DNA from 3 places in the Paenibacillus sp. FSL W8-0194 genome. Region 2 is predicted to be linked to each of the others. Evidence: predicted binding sites of a transcription regulator. Region 2 holds the regulator's gene; each other region holds the start of a gene.
The links. The regulator Rex, encoded in region 2, represses fermentation and respiration genes when NADH is low (regulators of the CRP and FNR family bind a similar motif). The targets are predictions, from matches to a motif close to TTGTGAAATATTTCACAA.
Positions count from the first base shown of each region.

Region 1 (6,990 bases), 180 kb from region 2:
GCGAATATTTCGACATCCCTACGCCGGACGAAATCGTGTTTATCAGCAATTTCGAAGGCGGCGAAGTATTCCGAAGCGGATGCACCTTCCGTCGTGGGCGCGGCAAAATTTTCTACTTCCGTCCCGGACATGAAACGCATCCGACCTATTTCCATCCCGGGGTTTTGAAAGTGATCGCCAACGGCGTCAAATGGGCGGCTCCGGCTCCCGGCGAAGCGTTGCGGTTCGGCCATTCCCCGCAGCCGGTAAGAGAGTTCGCGAAAGGGACCGTGGTGTAGCATACGGAAGGCGACTTCTCACAAGGCGGAAGAAAACGGCGGCAGCTGATGCTGCCGTTTTTTCGTTGGCGGGGGGCGGCCGATCCTGCGATTTGGGAAGGATTTTCAAGCCTGGATTCGGATCTGCGAGTTTTCTTTTGCAGGGGAATGTGGTAAAATTGATACATACTAACTTAATGTAAGCTTTCATGAGACATTAACTGTTTGCATGGATCCTGTAAAGAGGTGAGAACATGAAGGATCAGGATTTCAGTATGTGTCCGCGGTTTGAAACGGCTTTTTCCGTATTGGGAAAGCGTTGGAACGGGCTCATTATCTATTCGCTGATGAACGGACCGAAACGGTTCAAGGATATATCGCATATCATTCCATCCATGAGCGACAAAATGCTGTCCGAACGTATGAAAGACTTGGAAAATGAGGGCATCTTGGAACGCCATGTTTATCCCGAAACGCCGGTTCGGATCGAATACGAACTGACCGAAAAAGGAAAAGCGCTGCAGCCGGTGATGGACCAGGTTCAACATTGGGCCGAACAATGGGTCGAACTGGATTGAGCTGCCTAATCTCAACCGTGACGATAAACCTTCTCTAATTTTTAGAGGAGGTTTTTGGCGTTGGACAGGCGTTTGGCGTCGTGTCGATATTTCGCGAAACCTGGATTTTTATGTTATTTTTAGGTTAAGACTTGCACCTTCCGGCGGCATCTGTAGTATAATTGGTAAATAAACTGCCTTTTCGGCGCTTAAGGAGGCGGAGAACGATGAGAAAAATAGTACTTTCCCAAGCGATAAGGTATGGCAAAGAGGATGTCAACGAACTTGAAAGCGCTTCTATTAAAGTGCGGAAGATTTACGATAAAACGATCTCGATGCTGGCGCAGCATGTACCGGATTCCGTGTGGAAGTATTGGGCCTGCCCGAGGCCTGCTCAGGAACCGTACTCCGAAGGCGGAGAACATGGCGGCACGGTGTTTCAAAAGTGGATTCAGAGCCCGTCCGGCTGGAAGTGCATCGGCTGCGAGCGCCATTACGTAGAAAGCCTGGATGCTCCGGGAGAGAAGGAGCGGCAGGGCAAACACGAATACGTTTTTCATAACGGCAGTCTTCAAAGCATGATGTTGCAGCTCCTCATTTGGTCGCAATTCGAAGAAATATCGTTGTTCCATCCCGTTTTAGGCGATGCCCCCTTTTACGACGACGAAGAGATGGAGGTCATCTCTGCTTATTTCGTGCCCACGTACGTCACCCCGATTCCTTTCGAACAATCCGGCAAACCTTTCAAAAAACACAATACGCGGGTTCCCGTCTATCAGGAACTGATTTCCGCGCCTCCATTGCTGCTTCATTTGGACGGCGAAGTTCTGGAGGGGACGTGGATGACAGGCGTTTATGTCGACCGCGGCCATTTCCTCGGTTTAGGGCCTTATTTGAAAAATACGGATGGGACGAGAACGTTCATGCAGGCGCTGATCCATTGAATTTTTGGTCTAAACCTGTCTAACCCCTGTCGAAAACGATCGCTTGACTATGTTAAAATAGAGTTCTCAGGATGAGGACTCTATTTTGGTTCATAGAAGCCAACGACGTTAATGCACCATGCAATGAATAAACAAAGGTGGTGCCCGGAATGGGGAACAGCTTCAAAAAGGCAATCGTTTTCATCGCCGTCCTGTCGGTAATCCTGGCGGGATGCGATGGCAGCAAATCCAAAGATTCGGCGGGCGTGGCATCCGGAGAAGCCTTTTCGCCGATATTGATTTCCGAAAAGGACGATTTCTTCTCTCCGGACACGATCCGCGACATCGAAAAATATTTGGAGCAGGGAATCTCGATCCGGGAATGCTTGAAAAAAAGCGGGATCGTGACCTTCGCGGAGGACGGAAGCATCCTTTCGATCAGCCAGGTCTCGCTGTCTTCGGCCTTTGTGTGGGGGATCGAGCTCAACGACAAAAAGCTTGGAAAGGACAAGCTGGATACGGTGCTCAAGGAAAACGACGAGCTTGGCATTTCCATCGAACCGACGGATCCCAAAGCGAAGGAAGTCAAATATTCCGTGCTGAAAATCAACGGCGGAACCATACAGCCGTCGATTTCGCATACGTACATCCTGCCGTATGCCGAAAACGAAAATGTGCGCGACATGCTGATGGGGACGGATTTCGTCGAACTGACGGTCAACAAACGGATGGTTCATTCCGTGAAGGGCTACGTATCCAAATCGGTGGAAAAATGGGTGATCAAAGTAAACGGCAAGGAACTTGCCGAGGACGGTTTCGACATGAAGCTGTCGCCGCGGGACGAAGTGGAAATCAAGCTGGACCGGGCCTAGCGGCGGCTTAATCGGCGAGTACGGTCGGTGCTGCAACAAATACATAGACGTGGGACGGGGGTGTTGCGAACATGCTGATGAACGAAAAAATCAAGGTGTCGGAGGTGGAGCTGACGGGGATAAACGGAGAACCCCTCGGCATTATGCCCACCTCCGAAGCGCTGGCCTTGGCCAAAAAGCTTAAAGTCGACTTGGTCTGCACCTCTTTGATGAGCAGTCCTCCCCCGTGCAAGCTGATCGGGGCGGGAGACGCCAAAAGGGAAAAACAGCAGGCGAAAGCGGCAGAACGCGGGATGAAGGTCAAAGAGATCCGGCTGACCCCGCAGATCGAAGAGCATGACTTCGAAACGAAGCTGCGGCAGGCGGAAAAAACGTTGAAGTCCGGCAATGCCGTTCTGTTCGTCATCCGGATCAAAGGCAAGGAAGGGGCGGCCGCGAAGGAGCTTCTGGAACGGCTGATCACGGATCTGAAGGAGGCGGGAACCAAAATGTCGGGAATCCAGCTGAGCGGAAAACAGGCTTCCGTACAGCTTCATCCGCGCTAAAACGGATTACCTGCAAAGGATTCGCGCCCAGTTGTTCATGGACGAAACGCGGACCGGACAAATGGTCATCAAAAGAAATGCCGTCATAAAAAGGGATGTACGCAAGTGGGAACGAAAACCGGCGTACATCCCTTTTTTTATTGTTTCATCTCCCGCCAGCCGTCGAAATCGTGAATGGCGATGCCGGCGTAGGAAGGATGGTTTTTAACCATGTCGTGAAGTTTGGCGATCTGCTCGTTCATCGCGCCGGCTCCTTCTTCATGGAACGTCAGGAAATCGCCTTCGCGGCTGGGGTTGGTTTCGACGGCAGCCAAAACCGTTTTGCCGAGGGCGGCTGCATCCTTGAACGTGTCTTCGGCGATGCCGCCGATGGCTTGGGCCGTGTCGCGGTAAGACATGACCGTTACCGAGTCGAACTGCCCGATCATAAAGCGGTCGAGCGGCGTCTTGCCGTCCGAAGCCGCGTTGTTGCCGAGCCAGAACGGGATATCGGCCGAAAGCGGCAGCTTCATGCGGTCCGCTTCGGTTCGGAGGTATTGCACGTTGCTTTCCCACTGCTTGATGACGTCCGAGCGGTTTGTTTTCCACTCCGGAAGCAGATGAGGTTCGATATCGACGTGAATGCCGTGAAATCGTTCGCTTGCTTCCGCCGCTTGTTGGTAGGTTTGCACCCAGGCCAGAAAATCCGCGATCTCTTGCCGCTTCCACGCAAGTCCCCATTCCGGGGCGCCGTCCAGCGCATCCACTTTGATGCCGAGGCCGGCCGCTTGCTTGATGAAACTCTGATAATCAGAGGCGGGGATGTCGGGGTTCACTTGCAAATAAACGAGGTTCGCGCCATGTTCGCCGAGAAACGACAACACCTCCTGCGGATCCCGCCGGATCCAGTCGGTAGTCCACAGCCAGGTGGCTTTTTGGTACGCCGGCTGCGCCGCAGCCTCCGGAGCGATTCCGGGAGGAGACGACAAAGCCGTGCCTTGCGCCGTACCGGATGCCATCGAACCTATGAAGGTAATGACCATCAAAATCCGCCGAATCCATGTTTCTGCCATCATGTTATTCACTCCTTATCCGACCTGTATGCCTAATCCTCGATGTTTCCTTTCGTTTGGAAGGGATAAGAGGATTCGGGCCTTTAAGTTCAGCGCCGGAACCTGCAGGATAGTCCTTCCGGGGCAGATTCGGGGTCTCCGGTCCTTCAGGCGCCGAACGATGATCGGTTGATGTTGTAGGAAGATATGCGCAAGCAAAATAAGACTTAAGAAATGCGCAACATGATGTTCATCGGTTCTTTTATCTGAAAGCTTTATAGGTCTTTAGGATTAAAAATGGGAATAATGAGCCCTGATGATGACATATTTAGCCGTTTTGAGGAAAGGAAGCTAAAAAGGCTTAGACATGATTCAGTTAGGGGACATATGGGACGTTTTGCATATGGAAAAGCCTCCGGAGACCCGATGCGGTCCCGGAAGCTTGGAGTTGACGTATCGTAGATATCGGCGGCCGCCTGCCGGTCAAATGCGGCAAATTTCTTTCGGGCACAGCTCGCAATGGCAAATATCCTGCAGCATTTCAAGGTCTTTGATGACGATCAGGCCGTTTTCATACTCGATTGCGTTTTTTTTGCGGAGATCGCCGAGCAGGCGGTTGACGCTTTCGCGCGTCGAACCGATCATGTTGGAAAGATCCGTATGGGTGATTTTTTTGTTGATCAAAATGCCGTCGCCACGCTCTTCGCCGTACGTGTTGCTGAGCCGGATCAGCGTCGAGCAGAGCGCTCCCGGCTTGCCGTACATCATCAGATCGCGGAATTTGGTCTGGGTCAGCCGGTGATGGATGCCCATCCATTTCATGAAATCGAGCGCAAAGTCGCAGTGCTGGCAGATCAGCGATTCCAGGTCTTTATGATCGATAACGCCGACGACGCTTTCTTCCATCACTTCGGCGGTATAGGTTTGCTTATGGCTGAAAAAGGGGTCGGCATGGCCAACGATGTCCCCCGTCTGGTACACGTACAAAATCAGCTCTTTGCCTTCATCCGTGGATTTGGTCAGCTGGACGCGTCCGCTTTTGACGTAATAGAGCTTATCCGAGCTGTCGCCTTCCCAAAACAGATGGGAGCCTTCGGGTACGGTCCGGTCATGCATGACAGCCATCAGCCGATCCAGGTTTTGTTCGGAGAAGCAGCTTGCGTTCCCGCGGGTTTCGATCACGTTCAGTTGGTTGCTCATACTCGTTATCCCCTTTATCTCTTTCATTTTTAAAATAAATTTTAAGTAAATTATAACCTGAAAAATTTGGTTTTTGGGGACTTTGAAGCCCGAAAAAGTGTCGAAATTCCGAATTTGTGATAATTTTCACTTAATCGTGTGAAAAACATCACCTCCGGGCGTTACCCGGTTTTGTTATGATCGGGCCAGAGAGAATAGTTTTCAAAAAAACCCGGAAGGATGAGAGACATGGCTGTTAAAAAAGAACCCGTAGAAGCACCGCAACCGGCGCCGGAAGCGTATATCCGGACCCTGATCGACAAAGCCAACGAGGCGCAAAAGAAGTTCATGGACATGACGCAGGAGCAGGTGGACGAGGTCGTTCAGGCGATGGCCCTGGCAGGGCTCGACCAGCATATGCGGCTGGCCCGGATGGCCGTCGACGAAACCGGCAGAGGCGTATACGAAGACAAAATCACCAAAAACATGTTTTCCACCGAATACATTTACCACAGCATCAAATACGAAAAAACGGTAGGCGTCATCGAGGATAACCCGTATGAAAGCTATCAAAAAATCGCCGAACCCGTCGGCATCATCATGGGGATCACGCCGGTAACCAACCCGACGTCCACGACGATGTTTAAGGCGCTGATTTCGATCAAAACCCGCAACCCGATCATTTTCGGCTTTCACCCGTCGGCACAGCAGTGCAGCCGCGAGGCGGCGAAAATCATGCTGGAGGCGGCGGTAAAGCACGGCGCTCCGGCCGATTGCATCCAGTGGATCGAAGAGCCGAGCATGGAAAAAACGAACGCGCTGATGAACCATCCCGACGTGGCGCTCATTTTGGCGACGGGAGGTTCGGGCATGGTGCGCGCCGCCTACAGCTGCGGCAAACCGGCTCTTGGGGTCGGTCCGGGCAACGTGCCTTGCTTCATCGAAAAATCGGCGGATATCGACCAGGCGGTCACCGACCTCATTTTGTCCAAGTCGTTCGATAACGGGATGATTTGCGCTTCGGAGCAGGCGGTCATCATCGAGGAGCCGATCTTCGATGCGGTCAAAAAGAAAATGATCGCAAACGGCTGCTACTTCGTCAATAAGGAAGAAACCGCCAAGCTGACGGCTGGCGCCATCAACCTGGAAAAATGCGCGGTCAACCCGGCCATCGTCGGCCAATCCGCGGTGAAGATCGCGGAAATATGCGGTTTCAGCGTGCCGGCGGGAACCAAAATTTTGGTGGCCGAAATCGAAGGCGTCGGTCCGAAGTACCCGCTGTCCGCGGAAAAACTCAGCCCGGTGCTGGCCTGTTACAAAGTCAAAAACGCGGCAGAGGGCATCCAGCGTGCGGCGGAGGTCGTCGCGTTCGGCGGGATGGGACATTCGTCGGTCATCCACTCGCATGACGAGGCAGTGATTTCGGCCTTTTCGGACCGGCTGCAGACCGGGCGGATCATCGTCAATTCGCCGTCGACCCACGGGGCGATCGGGGACATTTACAACACGAACCTGCCTTCGCTGACGCTCGGCTGCGGGTCGTACGGCCGGAATTCGACGTCTTCGAACGTCACCGCGGTCAATCTCATCAACATTAAAAGGGTGGCGCGCCGTACCGTGAATATG
Region 1 covers NZ_CP150205.1:1,994,512-2,001,501, forward strand. Annotated here, with positions in the region: gene MKY58_RS08710 (ThuA domain-containing protein) at 1-278, shown strand, start outside; gene MKY58_RS08715 (helix-turn-helix domain-containing protein) at 512-835, shown strand; gene MKY58_RS08720 (hypothetical protein) at 1,042-1,758, shown strand; gene MKY58_RS08725 (hypothetical protein) at 1,908-2,609, shown strand; gene infC (translation initiation factor IF-3) at 2,681-3,154, shown strand; gene MKY58_RS08735 (hypothetical protein) at 3,292-4,209, opposite strand; gene MKY58_RS08740 (Crp/Fnr family transcriptional regulator) at 4,669-5,385, opposite strand; gene adhE (bifunctional acetaldehyde-CoA/alcohol dehydrogenase) at 5,614-6,990, shown strand, end outside.
Region 1: the regulator Rex is predicted to act here: its motif matches at 5,500-5,517, upstream of adhE (bifunctional acetaldehyde-CoA/alcohol dehydrogenase).

Region 2 (6,990 bases):
CGACCTGGATATGCCTGTCGAAACGTCCCGGACGGAGCAGCGCGCTGTCGAGCATTTCCTTGCGGTTCGTTGCCGCGATAAGCAAAATTCTCGGACTGTCGGACGAATATATCCCGTCCATTTCGGTCAGCAGCTGGTTCAGCGTCTGATCGTATTCGCGCTGCTGGCCGCCTTCGCGTTTGCCGCCGATCACGTCGATTTCATCGATGAAGATGATCGCGCTTTGCTTGTTTTCCTTCACGGCGCGGTTGCGCGCTTCGCGGAACAGCTCGCGCACGCGACCGGCGCCGACGCCGACGTACATTTCGACGAATTCGCTGCCGGACGAAGCCACGAATACGGAATCCGTATAATGCGCGGCCGCCTTCGCCATCAGCGTTTTCCCGGTTCCCGGAGGTCCCGTCAGCAGAATCCCTTTCAAAGGACGGATGCCGAGCTTGCGGATTTCTTCATGCTTGATCAAAAAGTCCAGGGCCTCCATCAGCTCCTGCTTCGCATGATCCTGCCCGCCGATTTCTTCGAACGTCAGCTTCTTGGGCCCTCTTTTTTTGCGTTTGCGCTCCGCCCCGGCTCCTACGGCCAGTCCGCCGCGAACGCTCGCCATGAAAAGCAGCCCGCCGATCAGCAGCGCCGCAATGATCAGTGGAATGATATTGACGCCGATATAAGCCAAAAATATGAGCAATACCGGAACGAAACCGACCAGCACCTCTTTGGTCCATCTTGGCATTATTCCCACACCCCTATCTTCGCGGGGTTCCGGGGCAGCACGATAAACTTGCTGGAATCGCCGTCGCTAAGGCTGATATACACGTTGTCGGTATCCATCTCCGTTTGGGTTTTGATGCCGGAATCTTTGGCCAGCTGCTCCAGCTTGGCCGGAATTTCGGTATATTTCTTGTTGTCCATCGCTTCGGCGACGGAGAACATCGCGGAATTCCAGAAACGGTTCAGCTTCTCGGAGGAATGGTCCACGAAATCGAATTTCAGCTTGCGGTTGCCCACCACCGATTTTCCTTTGGTCGTAATTTGGTTTACAAGTCCCGATAAGTTCGTGTCAGGCTTCAAATCCAGTTTCAGATTGATCTGATTGCGGGTAATATCGAATTGGGCGTTGTTGACGCCTTTATAATTTTGAACGATTTTTTGCAGCGGCCCTTGCATCGTCGTCTGGCGATAAACGAACCATCCGCCGAACAGCACCGCCGCCGATATGACAACAGTAAGCGCAATTGGTATTGGACGCAGTTTCAAAACGTTGTCCTCCTCTCTTATTCTAAAAAACTTATCTTATCTATATCATACGAAAAATAGACAACCGCGGCAAAGGAGCTTTAAACAAAGCTTCTAAGACACGGTCATTCCAAGCTTCTTCGATCTGCATTAAACACGACGGTCACACCATTTTCAGAGAGTATATCTTTGAATCACAATATAGAGTATATCACATCGTATATACTTAATCGAAGGTAATGTGTGAAAGTATTTAAAATATTATCCTGCGCACGCCAAAGAACCCCATTTTCATGAGGTTCTTTTCCATTTATTAGCTAATGATTCGCATCAATGCGTTTAGACGGATTACCGGTTAGGCAGCGTAAACGGTCCCCCGATGCTTTGGCCGTCGCTGAACCGGTAGAATTGATAATAATAATGATCCTTGGACCAGTAAAAAAGCTGCCATGCGTATTCGCCGTTGTACATCCCGGGCACGGCCTTCAGCTTTTTGACGTCCGGAATTTCCTTCGTCGCTTTTTCCTTGATCTGATTTTCCGACATGCCGTTTGAGAGCAGCTCTTCATGCACCGCGCCCTCGCCCGATTTCACTTTGCCGTTTTCGTCCATCGTCACCCACACCATGATCGGACGGTTGTCTTTGTCCAACCCTTCGATCGCCCAGCAGATCGTATCCCATACCGATTTTTGGGCTTCGGTCACCTTCACGAGGCTTGTCTCCTGTTTGGCCTTCAGAATGGCCGCCGTCTCTTGCGCGCGGATATCCTGCGTTACGTATATGTAATAACGGTAAAGCCCGAACACGATCAGCAGAAACGCGACGATGCCGAGAAAAATCCATTTCTTTTTGTTCTTTAGCATAAGTTCCCCTATCTTTGGCCGTTCTTACCGCGACAAGAGACCTTCGAACGCGGCTTGGGCTTCCCGGCGGATGCGCTCTTCGTCCATCGTCAGGCACGCGCCATGCTTCACGATCTGCTTGCCGTCCACCCACACATGTTCGACGTCTTTGCCGCTAGCCGAGTAGATCGCGTGGGAAATCAGATCGGTATGCGGAAGAAAATGGGCTTGATCGGTATTTAGTGCGATAAAATCGGCTTTCATGCCCGGCGCAAGGGTACCGACGTCCTGCAGGAAAAGGGATTGCGCTCCGTATACCGTTCCCATTTTCAAGGCCTCGTAAGCCGGAACCGCCGTCGGGTCGCCGGACACCCCTTTGTGGATGAGCGCCGCAAGACGCATTTCCTCGAACATGTCCAAATTGTTGTTGCTGGCCGCGCCGTCGGTGCCGAGCGAGACCGTTACGCCCGCTTTGAGCAGATCCGTCACGCGGGCCACGCCGCTCGCCAGCTTCAGGTTGCTGCCCGGATTGTGAGATACGGCCACGTTGTTGCGCGCCAAAATGCCGATTTCTTCATCGGTCAAGTGAACGGCATGGGCGACCAGGGACGGTCTTGAAAATACGCCGAGCTTCTCCAAATGGGCGACCGGACGCAAGCCGTAATCCCGAACGTTTTGCTCAACCTCGGCAATCGTTTCGGACATATGGGTATGCATCGGCAAATCCAGGTCAAACGCAGCCTGCACGAATTTCTCGATGAAATCCGGAGGACATGTATACGGCGCGTGCGGCGAAATCATCGTCGTGATCCGGCCGTCCGCCTTGCCGTTCCAATCGCGTGCGAACTGGATCGCCTCGTTCAGCTTGTGACGCTGAATGTCCTCGGAGCATAACCCGATGACGCCCCGCATCAGGGACGCGCGGATTCCCGACTCTTCGGTCACCTTGGCGACCTGGTCCATATGGTCATACATGTCCAGGAAGGTCGTCGTCCCGCCCTTGAGCATTTCCAGCACCGACAGCGCCGTTCCCCAATAGACGTCGGAGGAGGTAAACTTGGCTTCCATCGGCCACATTTTCTCCTGCAGCCAAATTTGCAGGGCCAGGTCGTCCCCGTACCCCCGCAGCAGCGACATCGCTGCATGTCCGTGCGTATTGATCAATCCGGGCATAAAAAACAGATGCGTCCCGTCGAATACGGGAACTTCGTTTTCAAGCTCCGGCATTTCTTCCCCTATATAGGCAATGCGGTCGCCTTCGATGACCATGCAGCCCTGGATTACGGGCTTGTCTTTGTCAGGCACGGCAAAGCTGCCGTTCGCAATGATCCATTTATTCTTTGTCTTGTTCTCCGTCATCGGCAGAACCTTCCTTTCCGTTATCCAAATAATATGCCAAGCTCAGCAGGTCGGTCGTAAAGTCCGCCGCATGAATCCGGATGTTGGCCGGCGCCTTCAGAATGGTCGGCGCGAAGTTCAGGATCGCCTCGATCCCGGCGCCAATAAGCTGGTCGGCCACGTTCTGGGCCTCGACGGCGGGCACCGTAATGATGCCGATCCGGATATTCCGGTTTTTGATCGTATCCGTGATCTCTTCCATCGGCTGCACCGTCAGCGTATTGATTTTTTTGCCGATTTTTTTCGGATTTTCGTCAAAGACCGCCACGATTTTAATGTTTTCGCGCAGGTAAAAGTTGTAGTTGGAAAGCGCCTGTCCCAGGTTGCCGGCGCCCACCAGCACCGCGTTGATCTGCTGATCCAGGTTCAGGATGTGGCGGATTTTTTCGATCAGGTACGAAACGTCGTATCCGATCCCTTTCCGGCCGAAATCCCCGAAATACGCAAGATCCTTGCGGATTTGAGCCGGGTTCAGGTCCAGTCGCTGGCCAAGCTCCTGGGAGGAGACCGTCGCTACCTCCCGCTTGTGCAAATCATTCAAATAACGTAAATATACAGGCAATCTGCGGACGACCGCTTCGGAAATTTTCTCCGATTTCATGCATGTTCCCCCTATTTAACAGCTTAATTTCTATCGTTCGATCCTATGAAAAGGGTCGTTTTAACCTTCTTGAAGCCATTCAGATATACGGGGAACCATTTTTTCCGTATTCATATGCTCCATCTTTGGCCCCGGCAAGGAATAGAGAAAATATTTCCCGTAGTAAGACTCGATTACGCGCGTATCGTAAACGATGACGATTCCGCGGTCATTCGCCGTACGAACCAAGCGGCCGAAGCCCTGCTTAAAGCGGATGACCGCCTGCGGCACGGAAAGCTTCATGAACGGATTTTTCTTCTGGCGCTGCAAAAGTTCGGCTTTCGCTTCGTTCAGCGGGTGATTCGGCGGCTGGAACGGAAGCCTTACGATCGCCAGGCAGGTCAACGCTTCGCCGGGGATATCGACTCCCTCCCAGAAGCTGCTCGTACCGAGCAGCACCGAAGCGCTGCTGTCTTGAAACCGGCGAATGAGCTTGGTGCGGCTGCCGCTGTCCACGCCTTGGCCGAGCACGGTAATATCGCTGCCCGCAAGGGCGTTTTTCAGCGGTTCATGCACCTGCCGGAGCATCCGGTACGAGGTGAACAGCACCAGCATTCGGCCATGGGTTGCGATCGCCGCGTCGGCCAGGGACCGCACGAGGGTGTCCACGAACACCGGATCGCCGACGCTTCCTTTTACGCTCGGGAAATCCCGCGGAATGACCAGCAATGCCTGGTCGCGGTATTTGAACGGGGAAGGAAGCTGCACGGATACCAGCCTGCCGCTCTCCTGGTCTTCCTGCAGACCCAGATTATCGATCATGTATTGGAAGGACTTGTCCACCGACAAAGTAGCCGACGTTAATATAACGCTTTTCTTTTTATCGAAAAACAACTCCTTGAGCTGTTTGCTGACGTCCACCGGAACCGCATACAGCTGAAGCGATTTGCTGCGGAAATGGCTGCTTGCCTCCATCCAATAAACGACGGTGGCATCGTCCAGATTCATGAACGTCCGCAGATCGTCCCGTTCGGCAGCCAGGTCCTTGAACAGGCCGCTAAGATCCGTTATCAGGCTGTCCGCGCTGTAATCGTCTTCGTTTTCCTTGTATTCAGCCAGCATTTTTTCGCCGCGGCGGACGATTTCGCTCATTTTCACATGGATCTGGTTCTCCATCGCCTTCAATGTTTCCCATTCCTGCGGCCATTTCGACGGCTGGAGCCTCAGCACATATTGCCCGGATTCTCCCGGCGCGGCGTCATTCCTTTCCGGCATCAGGGCGAACAGGGATTCGCTGAGCTTGTCCCAAGTTTCCTTGACGTCGACCAAATCTTCGCTGATGCGATCGATCGCCGCGATCCAGTCGCCGGCCCGCTCCTGGCCGGACGACTGCAGTTGTTGGCGGAGGGCGATAAGCTGTCCGCTCCGCGCATCTTTGTACAGACGCGTAAGGGTGTGGACGACGCTGAAATATTTCATGTGCAGCCCCAGATGTTTGCCGGCAACATCCTCCAAATGGTGGGCTTCGTCAATGACGAGGCGCTCATAGGACGGCAGCAGCTGATGACCCGCTTTAACGTCTGTGAACAGCTTGGAGTGGTTCGTAATGACGACGTCGGCGATGCCCGCCTCATGTTTCGCGCGGTGATAATAACATTTGCGGAACCACGGGCAGGCTCGGCCCAGGCAGGAATCCGAATCGCTGCTCACCGTTTCCCAGAAGTCGCCGCCCCTTCCCCCGAGATTCAGCTCCTCGTCGTCGCCGTTTTCGGTTTGCGCAAGCCATACGATCATCTGCGCAGCGGTAATCGTATCTTCCTTGGGATTAAAAAAGTCTCTTCTGTTTATTTTATGTTCAAATTTTCTCAAACACAAATAATGTTGTCTTCCCTTAAAGACCGCCGCCTTGAAAGGGAACGGCACAACCTGCGTCAACAAAGGCACGTCGCGCTCCCGCAGCTGCTCCTGAAGGTTGATCGTGTGCGTGCTGATCATCACCTTTTGCTGCTGCTTGACGCTTTGGTAAATGGAAGGAATAAGGTATCCCAGCGATTTGCCGGTACCCGTTCCCGCCTCGATCAACAAATGCTTGTCCTCGTTCAGCGCGTTCATCACCTGATCGAACATGATCGTCTGCGGTTCGCGCTCCTCGTATTGGGGCATAATAGCCTTAAGACGCTTCTGAATTTCGCCCAAATATTCCTTGAACTCCACCCCGGCGAGAGGGTTGTCGTCCGTTTCGTCCCGCGGCGGTTTCATTTCCGTCCAGTCTTCGACGGCTAACGCAAACTGACGGTAAAATGTATGGCTGTTCAGGTCCTGAATCGGCTCCTGTTCCTTTTCCTGGCACAGGCCGTCAAAAAACCATCCCAAATCGCTGTCTTCGTCGGCAAACAGTTCGGTGAGCCGCTGCAGCGTGATGAGAGGCAAATCCCTGAGTTCTGACAGGCATTTCAAAAATACATAAGCCGTCGCCAATGCATCGCTGTCCGCCTGATGGGGCCGGTCATGCTGGATGCCGAAATGCGACGTGACCTGGCCCAATTGGTAGGAAGTCAGGGACGGAAAGCATATTTTAAGAAAATCCAACGTGTCGAGAATGCGCCCGGAAAACGGGAGATATCCGGAGCTGTCCAGCGCGTTTTGCAAAAAATTGAAGTCAAACGCGACGTTATGCCCGACCAGGACGACGTCGTCCAGCATCGGCACAAGCTCCATCAGCATCTCTTCCAGCGGCGGCGCATCCGCCACATCCTCTTCGGTTATACCGGTCAGCCCCGTAATAAACGGCGGGATTTCCACCGTCGGTTTGACGTAGGAACCGTACACGCGGGATATCGTCAAATCTTCTTCTATGATGGCAAGTCCAACTTGAATGATCTCATCGGCGGACTGGTTGCCTGTTGTCTCAAAATCCAGTACGGCAAATTTCATGA
Region 2 covers NZ_CP150205.1:2,170,019-2,177,008, reverse strand. Annotated here, with positions in the region: gene MKY58_RS09695 (AAA family ATPase) at 1-730, opposite strand, end outside; gene MKY58_RS09690 (hypothetical protein) at 730-1,254, opposite strand; gene MKY58_RS09685 (DUF5590 domain-containing protein) at 1,582-2,097, opposite strand; gene MKY58_RS09680 (amidohydrolase) at 2,122-3,435, opposite strand; gene MKY58_RS09675 (redox-sensing transcriptional repressor Rex) at 3,410-4,075, opposite strand; gene dinG (ATP-dependent DNA helicase DinG) at 4,136-6,988, opposite strand.

Region 3 (6,990 bases), 170 kb from region 2:
TTTTTTCATGACGGAGGAGATCGGCTTTCCTTCCAGCGTTTTGTTCGGGTCGTACAAAATCAGGCCGTCGTCGTTGACGAGCAGGAACTGGGTGGACTGCATGTTTTGCGTAGGAGACAAGTTGCGGAAGATCGACTCGATGTCCCAGTTTTTGATTTGCACGACCAGAATGCCGATGTTTTTGAAATAACTCAGCTCTTTGACGAGGCGAATCTGCGTAAAAACGGGTTCGGTTCCGGTCAATTCCGGATACTCGTGCGGCGCGATCCATTTGGGCACCCCGTTCAGTTCCATCACTTCCCGGTACAAGGGCTGCTTTTTGAAATCCTCGAAAGGCATGGTCTTGAAGTTTTCCTTGGTGAACACGGATACGACGGCGCCGTGCAAATTGTACAGAAAAGCGTAGCTGATCGCGGGATGGTTATACAGCAGGTTGCGGAAATTCCGCTGGCTGTTGTTCAGGCTGAGCTGCTCCTCGTTCAAATCCTGTTTGGACGGGTCTTTGGCGGCCAGCGCCATATGGAAAACGGAGGTGGCGATGCCGTTGTCCGTCACGTTGTCCATCTGCCGCAGCACCGTGCCGATGCTGTAGCTGATCGATTTGAGAGAATATTCGGTTTGGCGGCTGTATTTTTCCTCGATCGAATGCGACGACACGATATACGTGACGACGCCCAGTATACATACGGGCACGATGATCAACACGATAAATGCCGTAAACAACTTGTTGCGCAAATTCATGGACACTCTTCCATTTCTCAAGATTTTGCAAAATCCGGTTGTAGGCGGGCACTGAAACGACTGTTTTTCAGCGAAAAAGCATTCCTCCATGCTTCGGGCAAAGGATATGCAAGCCGGATTTTGCAAAAATCGGCAGTCTGTAACATGATCGCTGCGGCATGGGCATGCCGCTCACAACGCCGGTGCCGGCAAACCGTAAAAACGGTCCTTTATCTGGCGGATTCCGCCGCCTGATTGGCGTCATCCTGCACCTTTTGCAGCGCTTCGGCCATTTTCTCCGGCGTCGTTTGGCCGCTGATCAGCTTCTGGATTTGCACGTTGCTGATTTCCGAGGTGACGTCGGCTTGAACGAGGGCATCGAAGGCAGGGAACTTCGTATCCGCTTTTTCGATCACCTCAACGATCTCCTTCATCAGATTGTCGTTGATGCTTGAAGCCAGCACGGCCGCATCCAGCTTCATCGCCGGCAGCACGCCGTCTTCGACGAGCCCGCGGATTTGCATGTCTTCGTTGAACATGTTTTTAATGAAGGACTTCACGGCGGCGATTTTGCGGGGATCCTTGGCAACGGCGGCCGAAAAGCCGTAACCGTTGTTGAAATTCAGCATCAGCGCGGTTTGGTCCCCGACGCCGCCCTCCACCGGAGGCATATTAAAAAATCCCACCTTCCCGAACATCGCGGCCCCCGATTCCCCCTGCTTGAACACGGACGATTTCCAGGTGCCGTCGTACATCAGAATCGCTTGGCCGCTCGTAAACTGGGCCGTATATTCGGGATACTCCAAACCAAGCTCGCCTTCGGTAAAGTAACCTTTGTCCTTCCATTCCTTATGCTTGGCGAATGCCTTCACGACGTTCGGGTCGGTCCACTTGGCTTCTCCGGTGGCAAACTTCTGGGTGATGTCCGGGCCGGCGTAACGGGACCATAGATGATTGGTGATCATCAGCGGAATCCAGCCGGCTTTGGACGCGGCAGCGATCGGGGTTTTGCCGTCCCGTTTGATCTCGGCCAGCATGCGTTCCAGCTCCGCGAACGTGGCCGGCGGTTTCCAGCCCTTTTTTTGGAAATAGGCCTTGTTGTAATAAAAACCTTCGCCCGATCCGCCGATGGGCAGGCCGTAAACCCTTCCCTCGTACGTAAAGGCGTCCAGCGAAGAAAATTTGTCCTTGATGCCCAATTCTTCAATGATGGGCGTCAGATCCAGCAGCTTCCCCTGTTTGGCGTACATGGCGGAATCGGGGCTGCCGAACAGGTCGAAAATATCGGGAGGATTGCCTGCCGCCATCTCGCCGCGAAGTTTTTCCTTGCGGTTCACGTCGGAATCGACGCCGTCCAGCCTGAAGGTCAGCCCATCGACTTCGGCCTCCACCTTTTTGACCACGTCGTTCAGGATGGCAAACCGTTTCTCTTTGTCTTTGCCGACCTGGGTGTGACGGAGCGTCAGATCGAAGGGTTCGGCCTTTTTTTCGGTTTTGGCCCCCTTGCCGTTGGATGCGTTTTCATTCGCGGGCGAGCTTCCGTTCTCGCAGGCCGTCAACACGAATGAAGCGGCGAAGCACAGCGATATCAAAAGAATCAAGCTTCTCTTGACCTTCATCGTTGATCCCCCTTAAATCTCTCAATTCTCATTATAAGAATGAGTATACATCAAGGTTAGTGCAACAATCTGCTATTTTGGGGATAAAAATCTCTACTGGGCTTGAAATTTCGCAAAAATGCCCCCCTCCTCGAAGTCCTTGCCCCCGGCAGAAATCGAACGAAGAGCCCTTTTCTTTTGCAGAAAAGAGCTCTTCAGGTCCGGCCCGGTTAACCGGTTCCGGTTTGCTTTCGCCCCGCTTCGATCAAGCGGTAGGCCCGCTCGACCTCATCGTCGGTAGGGCTCGGGACGCCTTGCAAAGGATAAGTTTTGCCAAGCGCCTCCCATTTGTAGACGCCCATCTGGTGGTAAGGAAGGATTTCGAATTTTTCGACGCCGCGGAGCGTGCCGATGAAACGGCCGAGCCGGAGCAAATCCTCCTCGTCGTCGTGGATGCCGGGAACGTATACATGCCTGATCCACATGCTGCGCCCGTGCTCCGACAGCCACTTCGCCGTCTGCAGCGTTCGTTCGTTGGATTTGCCCGTCAGCTGGATATGCTTGGCGTCATCGATATGCTTGATGTCCAGCAACACCAGGTCCGTGACGTCCAGCAGCCGGCGGATTCGCTCCGCTTCGTTAAATCCGTTGCTGTCCAGCGCGGTGTGCAGGTTCCAGCGTTTTTTCGCTTCCTGAAACAGTTCCGCCACAAAATGCGACTGCAGCGTAGGTTCGCCGCCGGAAACCGTGAGTCCGCCGCCGGATGCCCGGTAATACGGCAAATACGGCTCGATTTCGGACAACGCTTCTTCCACCGTCATTTCTTTGCCGCCGTCCAGCGCCCACGTATCCGGGTTATGGCAATACTGGCATTTCAGCAGGCAGCCTTGCATGAAAAGAACAAAGCGGATGCCCGGCCCGTCGACGGTTCCGAAGGTTTCCATGGAGTGGATATGTCCCTTGATCATTGAAGTCACCCTTTCCGCATCCGCTATCGGTTCCGGCAGGCCGGGAGCCCGCCTGTTTTCCCGTTTCTTACATGGATCCGTGGAACGTGCGGTTGATCACGTCAAGCTGCTGCTCCCGGGTCAGCTTCACGAAGTTGACGGCGTAACCCGACACGCGAATCGTCAGCTGCGGATAATTTTCCGGATGTTCCATCGCGTCGATGAGCTGCTCGCGGTCGAATACGTTGACGTTCAAATGATGCGCCTTGCTGCCGAAATATCCGTCAAGCATCGATACGAGGTTCGATTTGCGGGTCTCCGGCTCTTTGCCGAGCGCTTTCGGCACGATCGAAAACGTGTTGGAGATGCCGTCCAGGCTTTCCTCGTAAGGCAGTTTGGCTACCGAGCTGAGGGAAGCGAGCGCCCCTTTTTTGTCCCGTCCGTGCATCGGATTCGCGCCAGGCGCAAACGGCTCGCCCGCTTTGCGGCCGTCCGGGGTCGTCCCGGTTTTTTTGCCGTATACGACGTTCGACGTGATGGTGAGAATCGACTGGGTCGGCAGCGCGTTCCGGTACGCTTTATGTTTCCGGATCATGCTCATGAACGTTTCCACCAGCCAGACGGCGATTTGGTCCACCCGGTCGTCGTTGTTGCCGTAGCATGGGTATTCCCCTTCGATTTCGAAATCGACGGCGATGCCCTGTTCGTTGCGGACCGGCCGGACCTTGGCGTGTTTGATCGCGCTCAGCGAATCGGCCGCCACGGACAACCCTGCGATGCCGCAGGCCATCGTACGGAGGATGTCGCGGTCGTGCAGCGCCATCTCGATGCGTTCGTAGCAATATTTGTCATGCATGTAATGGATGACGTTCAGCGAGTTCATGTACAGCTTCGCCAACCATTCCATCATCGGCTTCAGCCGTTTGACCACTTCGTCGTACGAGAGGACCTCGGAGGTGATCGCCGGATATTCCGGTCCGACCTGCGCGCCGGACTTTTCGTCGACGCCGCCGTTGATCGCGTACAGCAAACATTTCGCCAGGTTGGCCCGCGCCCCGAAAAACTGCATTTGCTTGCCGATCCGCATCGCGGATACGCAGCAGGCGATTCCGTAGTCGTCTCCGTAGATCGGGCGCATCAGATCGTCGTTTTCATATTGGATGGAGCTGGTCTCGATCGATACCTTCGCGCAATATTTTTTGAAGGCTTCCGGCAGCTTCTCCGACCATAATACCGTCAGGTTCGGTTCAGGCGCGGGTCCCAAATTGTACAGCGTATGCAGGAAACGGAAGCTGTTTTTCGTCACCCGGGTTTGGCCGTTGACCGACATCCCGCCGATCGATTCCGTCACCCAGGTCGGGTCGCCGCTGAACAGCTCGTTGTAGTCCGGCGTCCGGAGGAACTTCACGATGCGAAGCTTCATGACGAAATGGTCGACGAGCTCCTGCGCCTGCGTTTCGGTCAGCGTGCCTTCCTCCAGATCCCGTTCGATGTAAATATCGAGGAACGAAGATACGCGGCCAAGCGACATCGCGGCGCCGTTTTGCTCCTTGATGGCCGCCAAATAACCGAAATACAGCCACTGGAAAGCTTCTTTGGCGTTTTGCGCCGGTTTGGAAATGTCGTATCCGTGCATTTCGGCCATCCGCTTCAGCTCCCCGAGGGCACGGATTTGTTCGGACAATTCCTCCCGCAGGCGAATGACGTCTTCTTCCATGGCGTCCACCTCTAGTTCGAGCAGCTCCTGTTTTTTCTGCGTAACGAGGAAATCGACGCCGTACAAGGCAACGCGGCGGTAGTCGCCGATAATCCGGCCGCGGCCGTAAGCATCGGGCAAGCCCGTGATGATGCCCGCTTTGCGCGCAGCCCGCATCTCGGTCGTGTAAGCGTCAAAGACGCCCTGGTTATGCGTTTTGCGGATATTCGTGAATAGGTCGATCAGCTCTTGCGGAAGTTCAAACCCGTACGCTTTGCATGCATCCACCATCATGCGGATGCCGCCGAATGGCTGAATGGACCGCTTGAACGGAGCGTCGGTCTGGACGCCGACGATTTGCTCCTTCTCTTTGTCCAAATATCCCGGCCCGTGGGACAGGATCGTGGAAGGCGTATGGACGTCGACGTCCAGGACGCCGCCGTTTTCCCTCTCCTTTTTCGTCAAATCGGAGACGATCTTCCACAGCTCGGTCGTATCGTCCGTCGGCCCCTGCAAAAATCCCTCGTCCCCCAGGTACGGGCGGATATTCCGCTCGATAAAGTCGTTGACGTTGACTTTGTGCATCCAGTTCCCTTTTTTGAAACCCCGCCAGCCCGTTTGCATGGTTTGTACGTCTTGTTCCAGCACAGACATTGGAATCCCTCCGTTTTTGAGGATGTAAATGCCGCATCGATGGATATTTTTTGTGATTTATTTCACTTAGTTGAAAATTTGATCTTGCTATTGTCTTGCTCCATCTGATCCTGCTTTTATGCTGCTTGCTCTCCTCGATGCGGCAGTCTTGCTCAGGATTTTGCAGCATCCGATGGCAGTCGCTTCCGGGTACATTTTATGGAACGAAACCGCTTCGCTTCCATAAATCAAATCGCGGACCGAAAGTCATTTTTTCGGATGATTGACAAAATCCTCGTTTACAAGTCCAGTGTAAAAAACTTCCGACAAAACGGCTGTGATAAACATCACTTTGCAGGCGGTCTTCCTAAGGAGGAGGTCGATTTCACGCGCCTGCAAAGGATGCGGTCCGCATTGGGCGGCAGCCTGTTCGGGGATAAGCGGGCGGCGCGGTCAGCAAGCAAATACGTCCCGCTTCCCCGATCCGCCGCCAGCTCCCGCTTCGCTTATTCTTCGAACCGCCCGTAAAAAGCGTTCCGGTAAATGTCCGCCAGCTCCGATACGAGCGGCAGCTTCGGATTCGCCGTCGTGCATTGGTCCTCGAAGGCGCGGTCCGCCAAATAATCGACCTTGGCTTCGAACGCTTTGGCGTCAAATCCGAGCTCCTGGAACGATTCCTCAATGCCAAGCGCCTTGTTCAACTTCCGTATGGCCTGGATCAGGCTGTTTACGCCTTCCTCCGTCGTGCGGGCAGGCAATCCCAAAATGCGCGCGATTTCCGCATACCGCTCGTCGGCGACGAAATGCGAATATTTCGGGAACGACGCGAACTTGGTCGGTTTTTTCGCGTTGTAGCGGATGACGTGCGGCATCAGGATCGCATTGGTCCGGCCGTGGGCCGTATGATATTCCCCGCCCCATTTATGCGCCAGGCTGTGGTTGATTCCCAGGAACGCGTTGGCGAAAGCCATGCCGGCAAGCGTCGAGGCATTGTGCATTTTCTCCCGGGCGATCTTGTCGCCGGTCAGCGCGGACTTTTCAAGGTATTGGAAGACGAGCTGGATCGCTTTGATCGCCAGGCCGTCCGTATAATCGCTAGCCATCACCGAGACATACGCTTCGATTGCATGCGTGAGCACGTCCATGCCCGTATCGGCCACCGCCGTTTTCGGCAGGGTGTACACGAATTCCGGATCGACGATCGCGACGTCCGGCGTCAACTCGTAGTCCGCAAGCGGGTATTTCGTGTTTCCTTGGTTTTTGTCCGTGATGACGGCAAACGAGGTGACTTCCGATCCCGTGCCCGAAGTCGTCGGAATGGCGACGAATTTGGCCTTTTGCCCGAGGCGCGGATATTTGTAGATCCGTTTGCGGATGTCCATGAACTTCTGTTTCA
Region 3 covers NZ_CP150205.1:2,001,851-2,008,840, reverse strand. Annotated here, with positions in the region: gene MKY58_RS08765 (sensor histidine kinase) at 1-741, opposite strand, end outside; gene MKY58_RS08760 (extracellular solute-binding protein) at 951-2,339, opposite strand; gene pflA (pyruvate formate-lyase-activating protein) at 2,549-3,286, opposite strand; gene pflB (formate C-acetyltransferase) at 3,354-5,615, opposite strand; gene adhE (bifunctional acetaldehyde-CoA/alcohol dehydrogenase) at 6,101-6,990, opposite strand, start outside.
Region 3: the regulator Rex is predicted to act here: its motif matches at 5,666-5,683, upstream of pflB (formate C-acetyltransferase).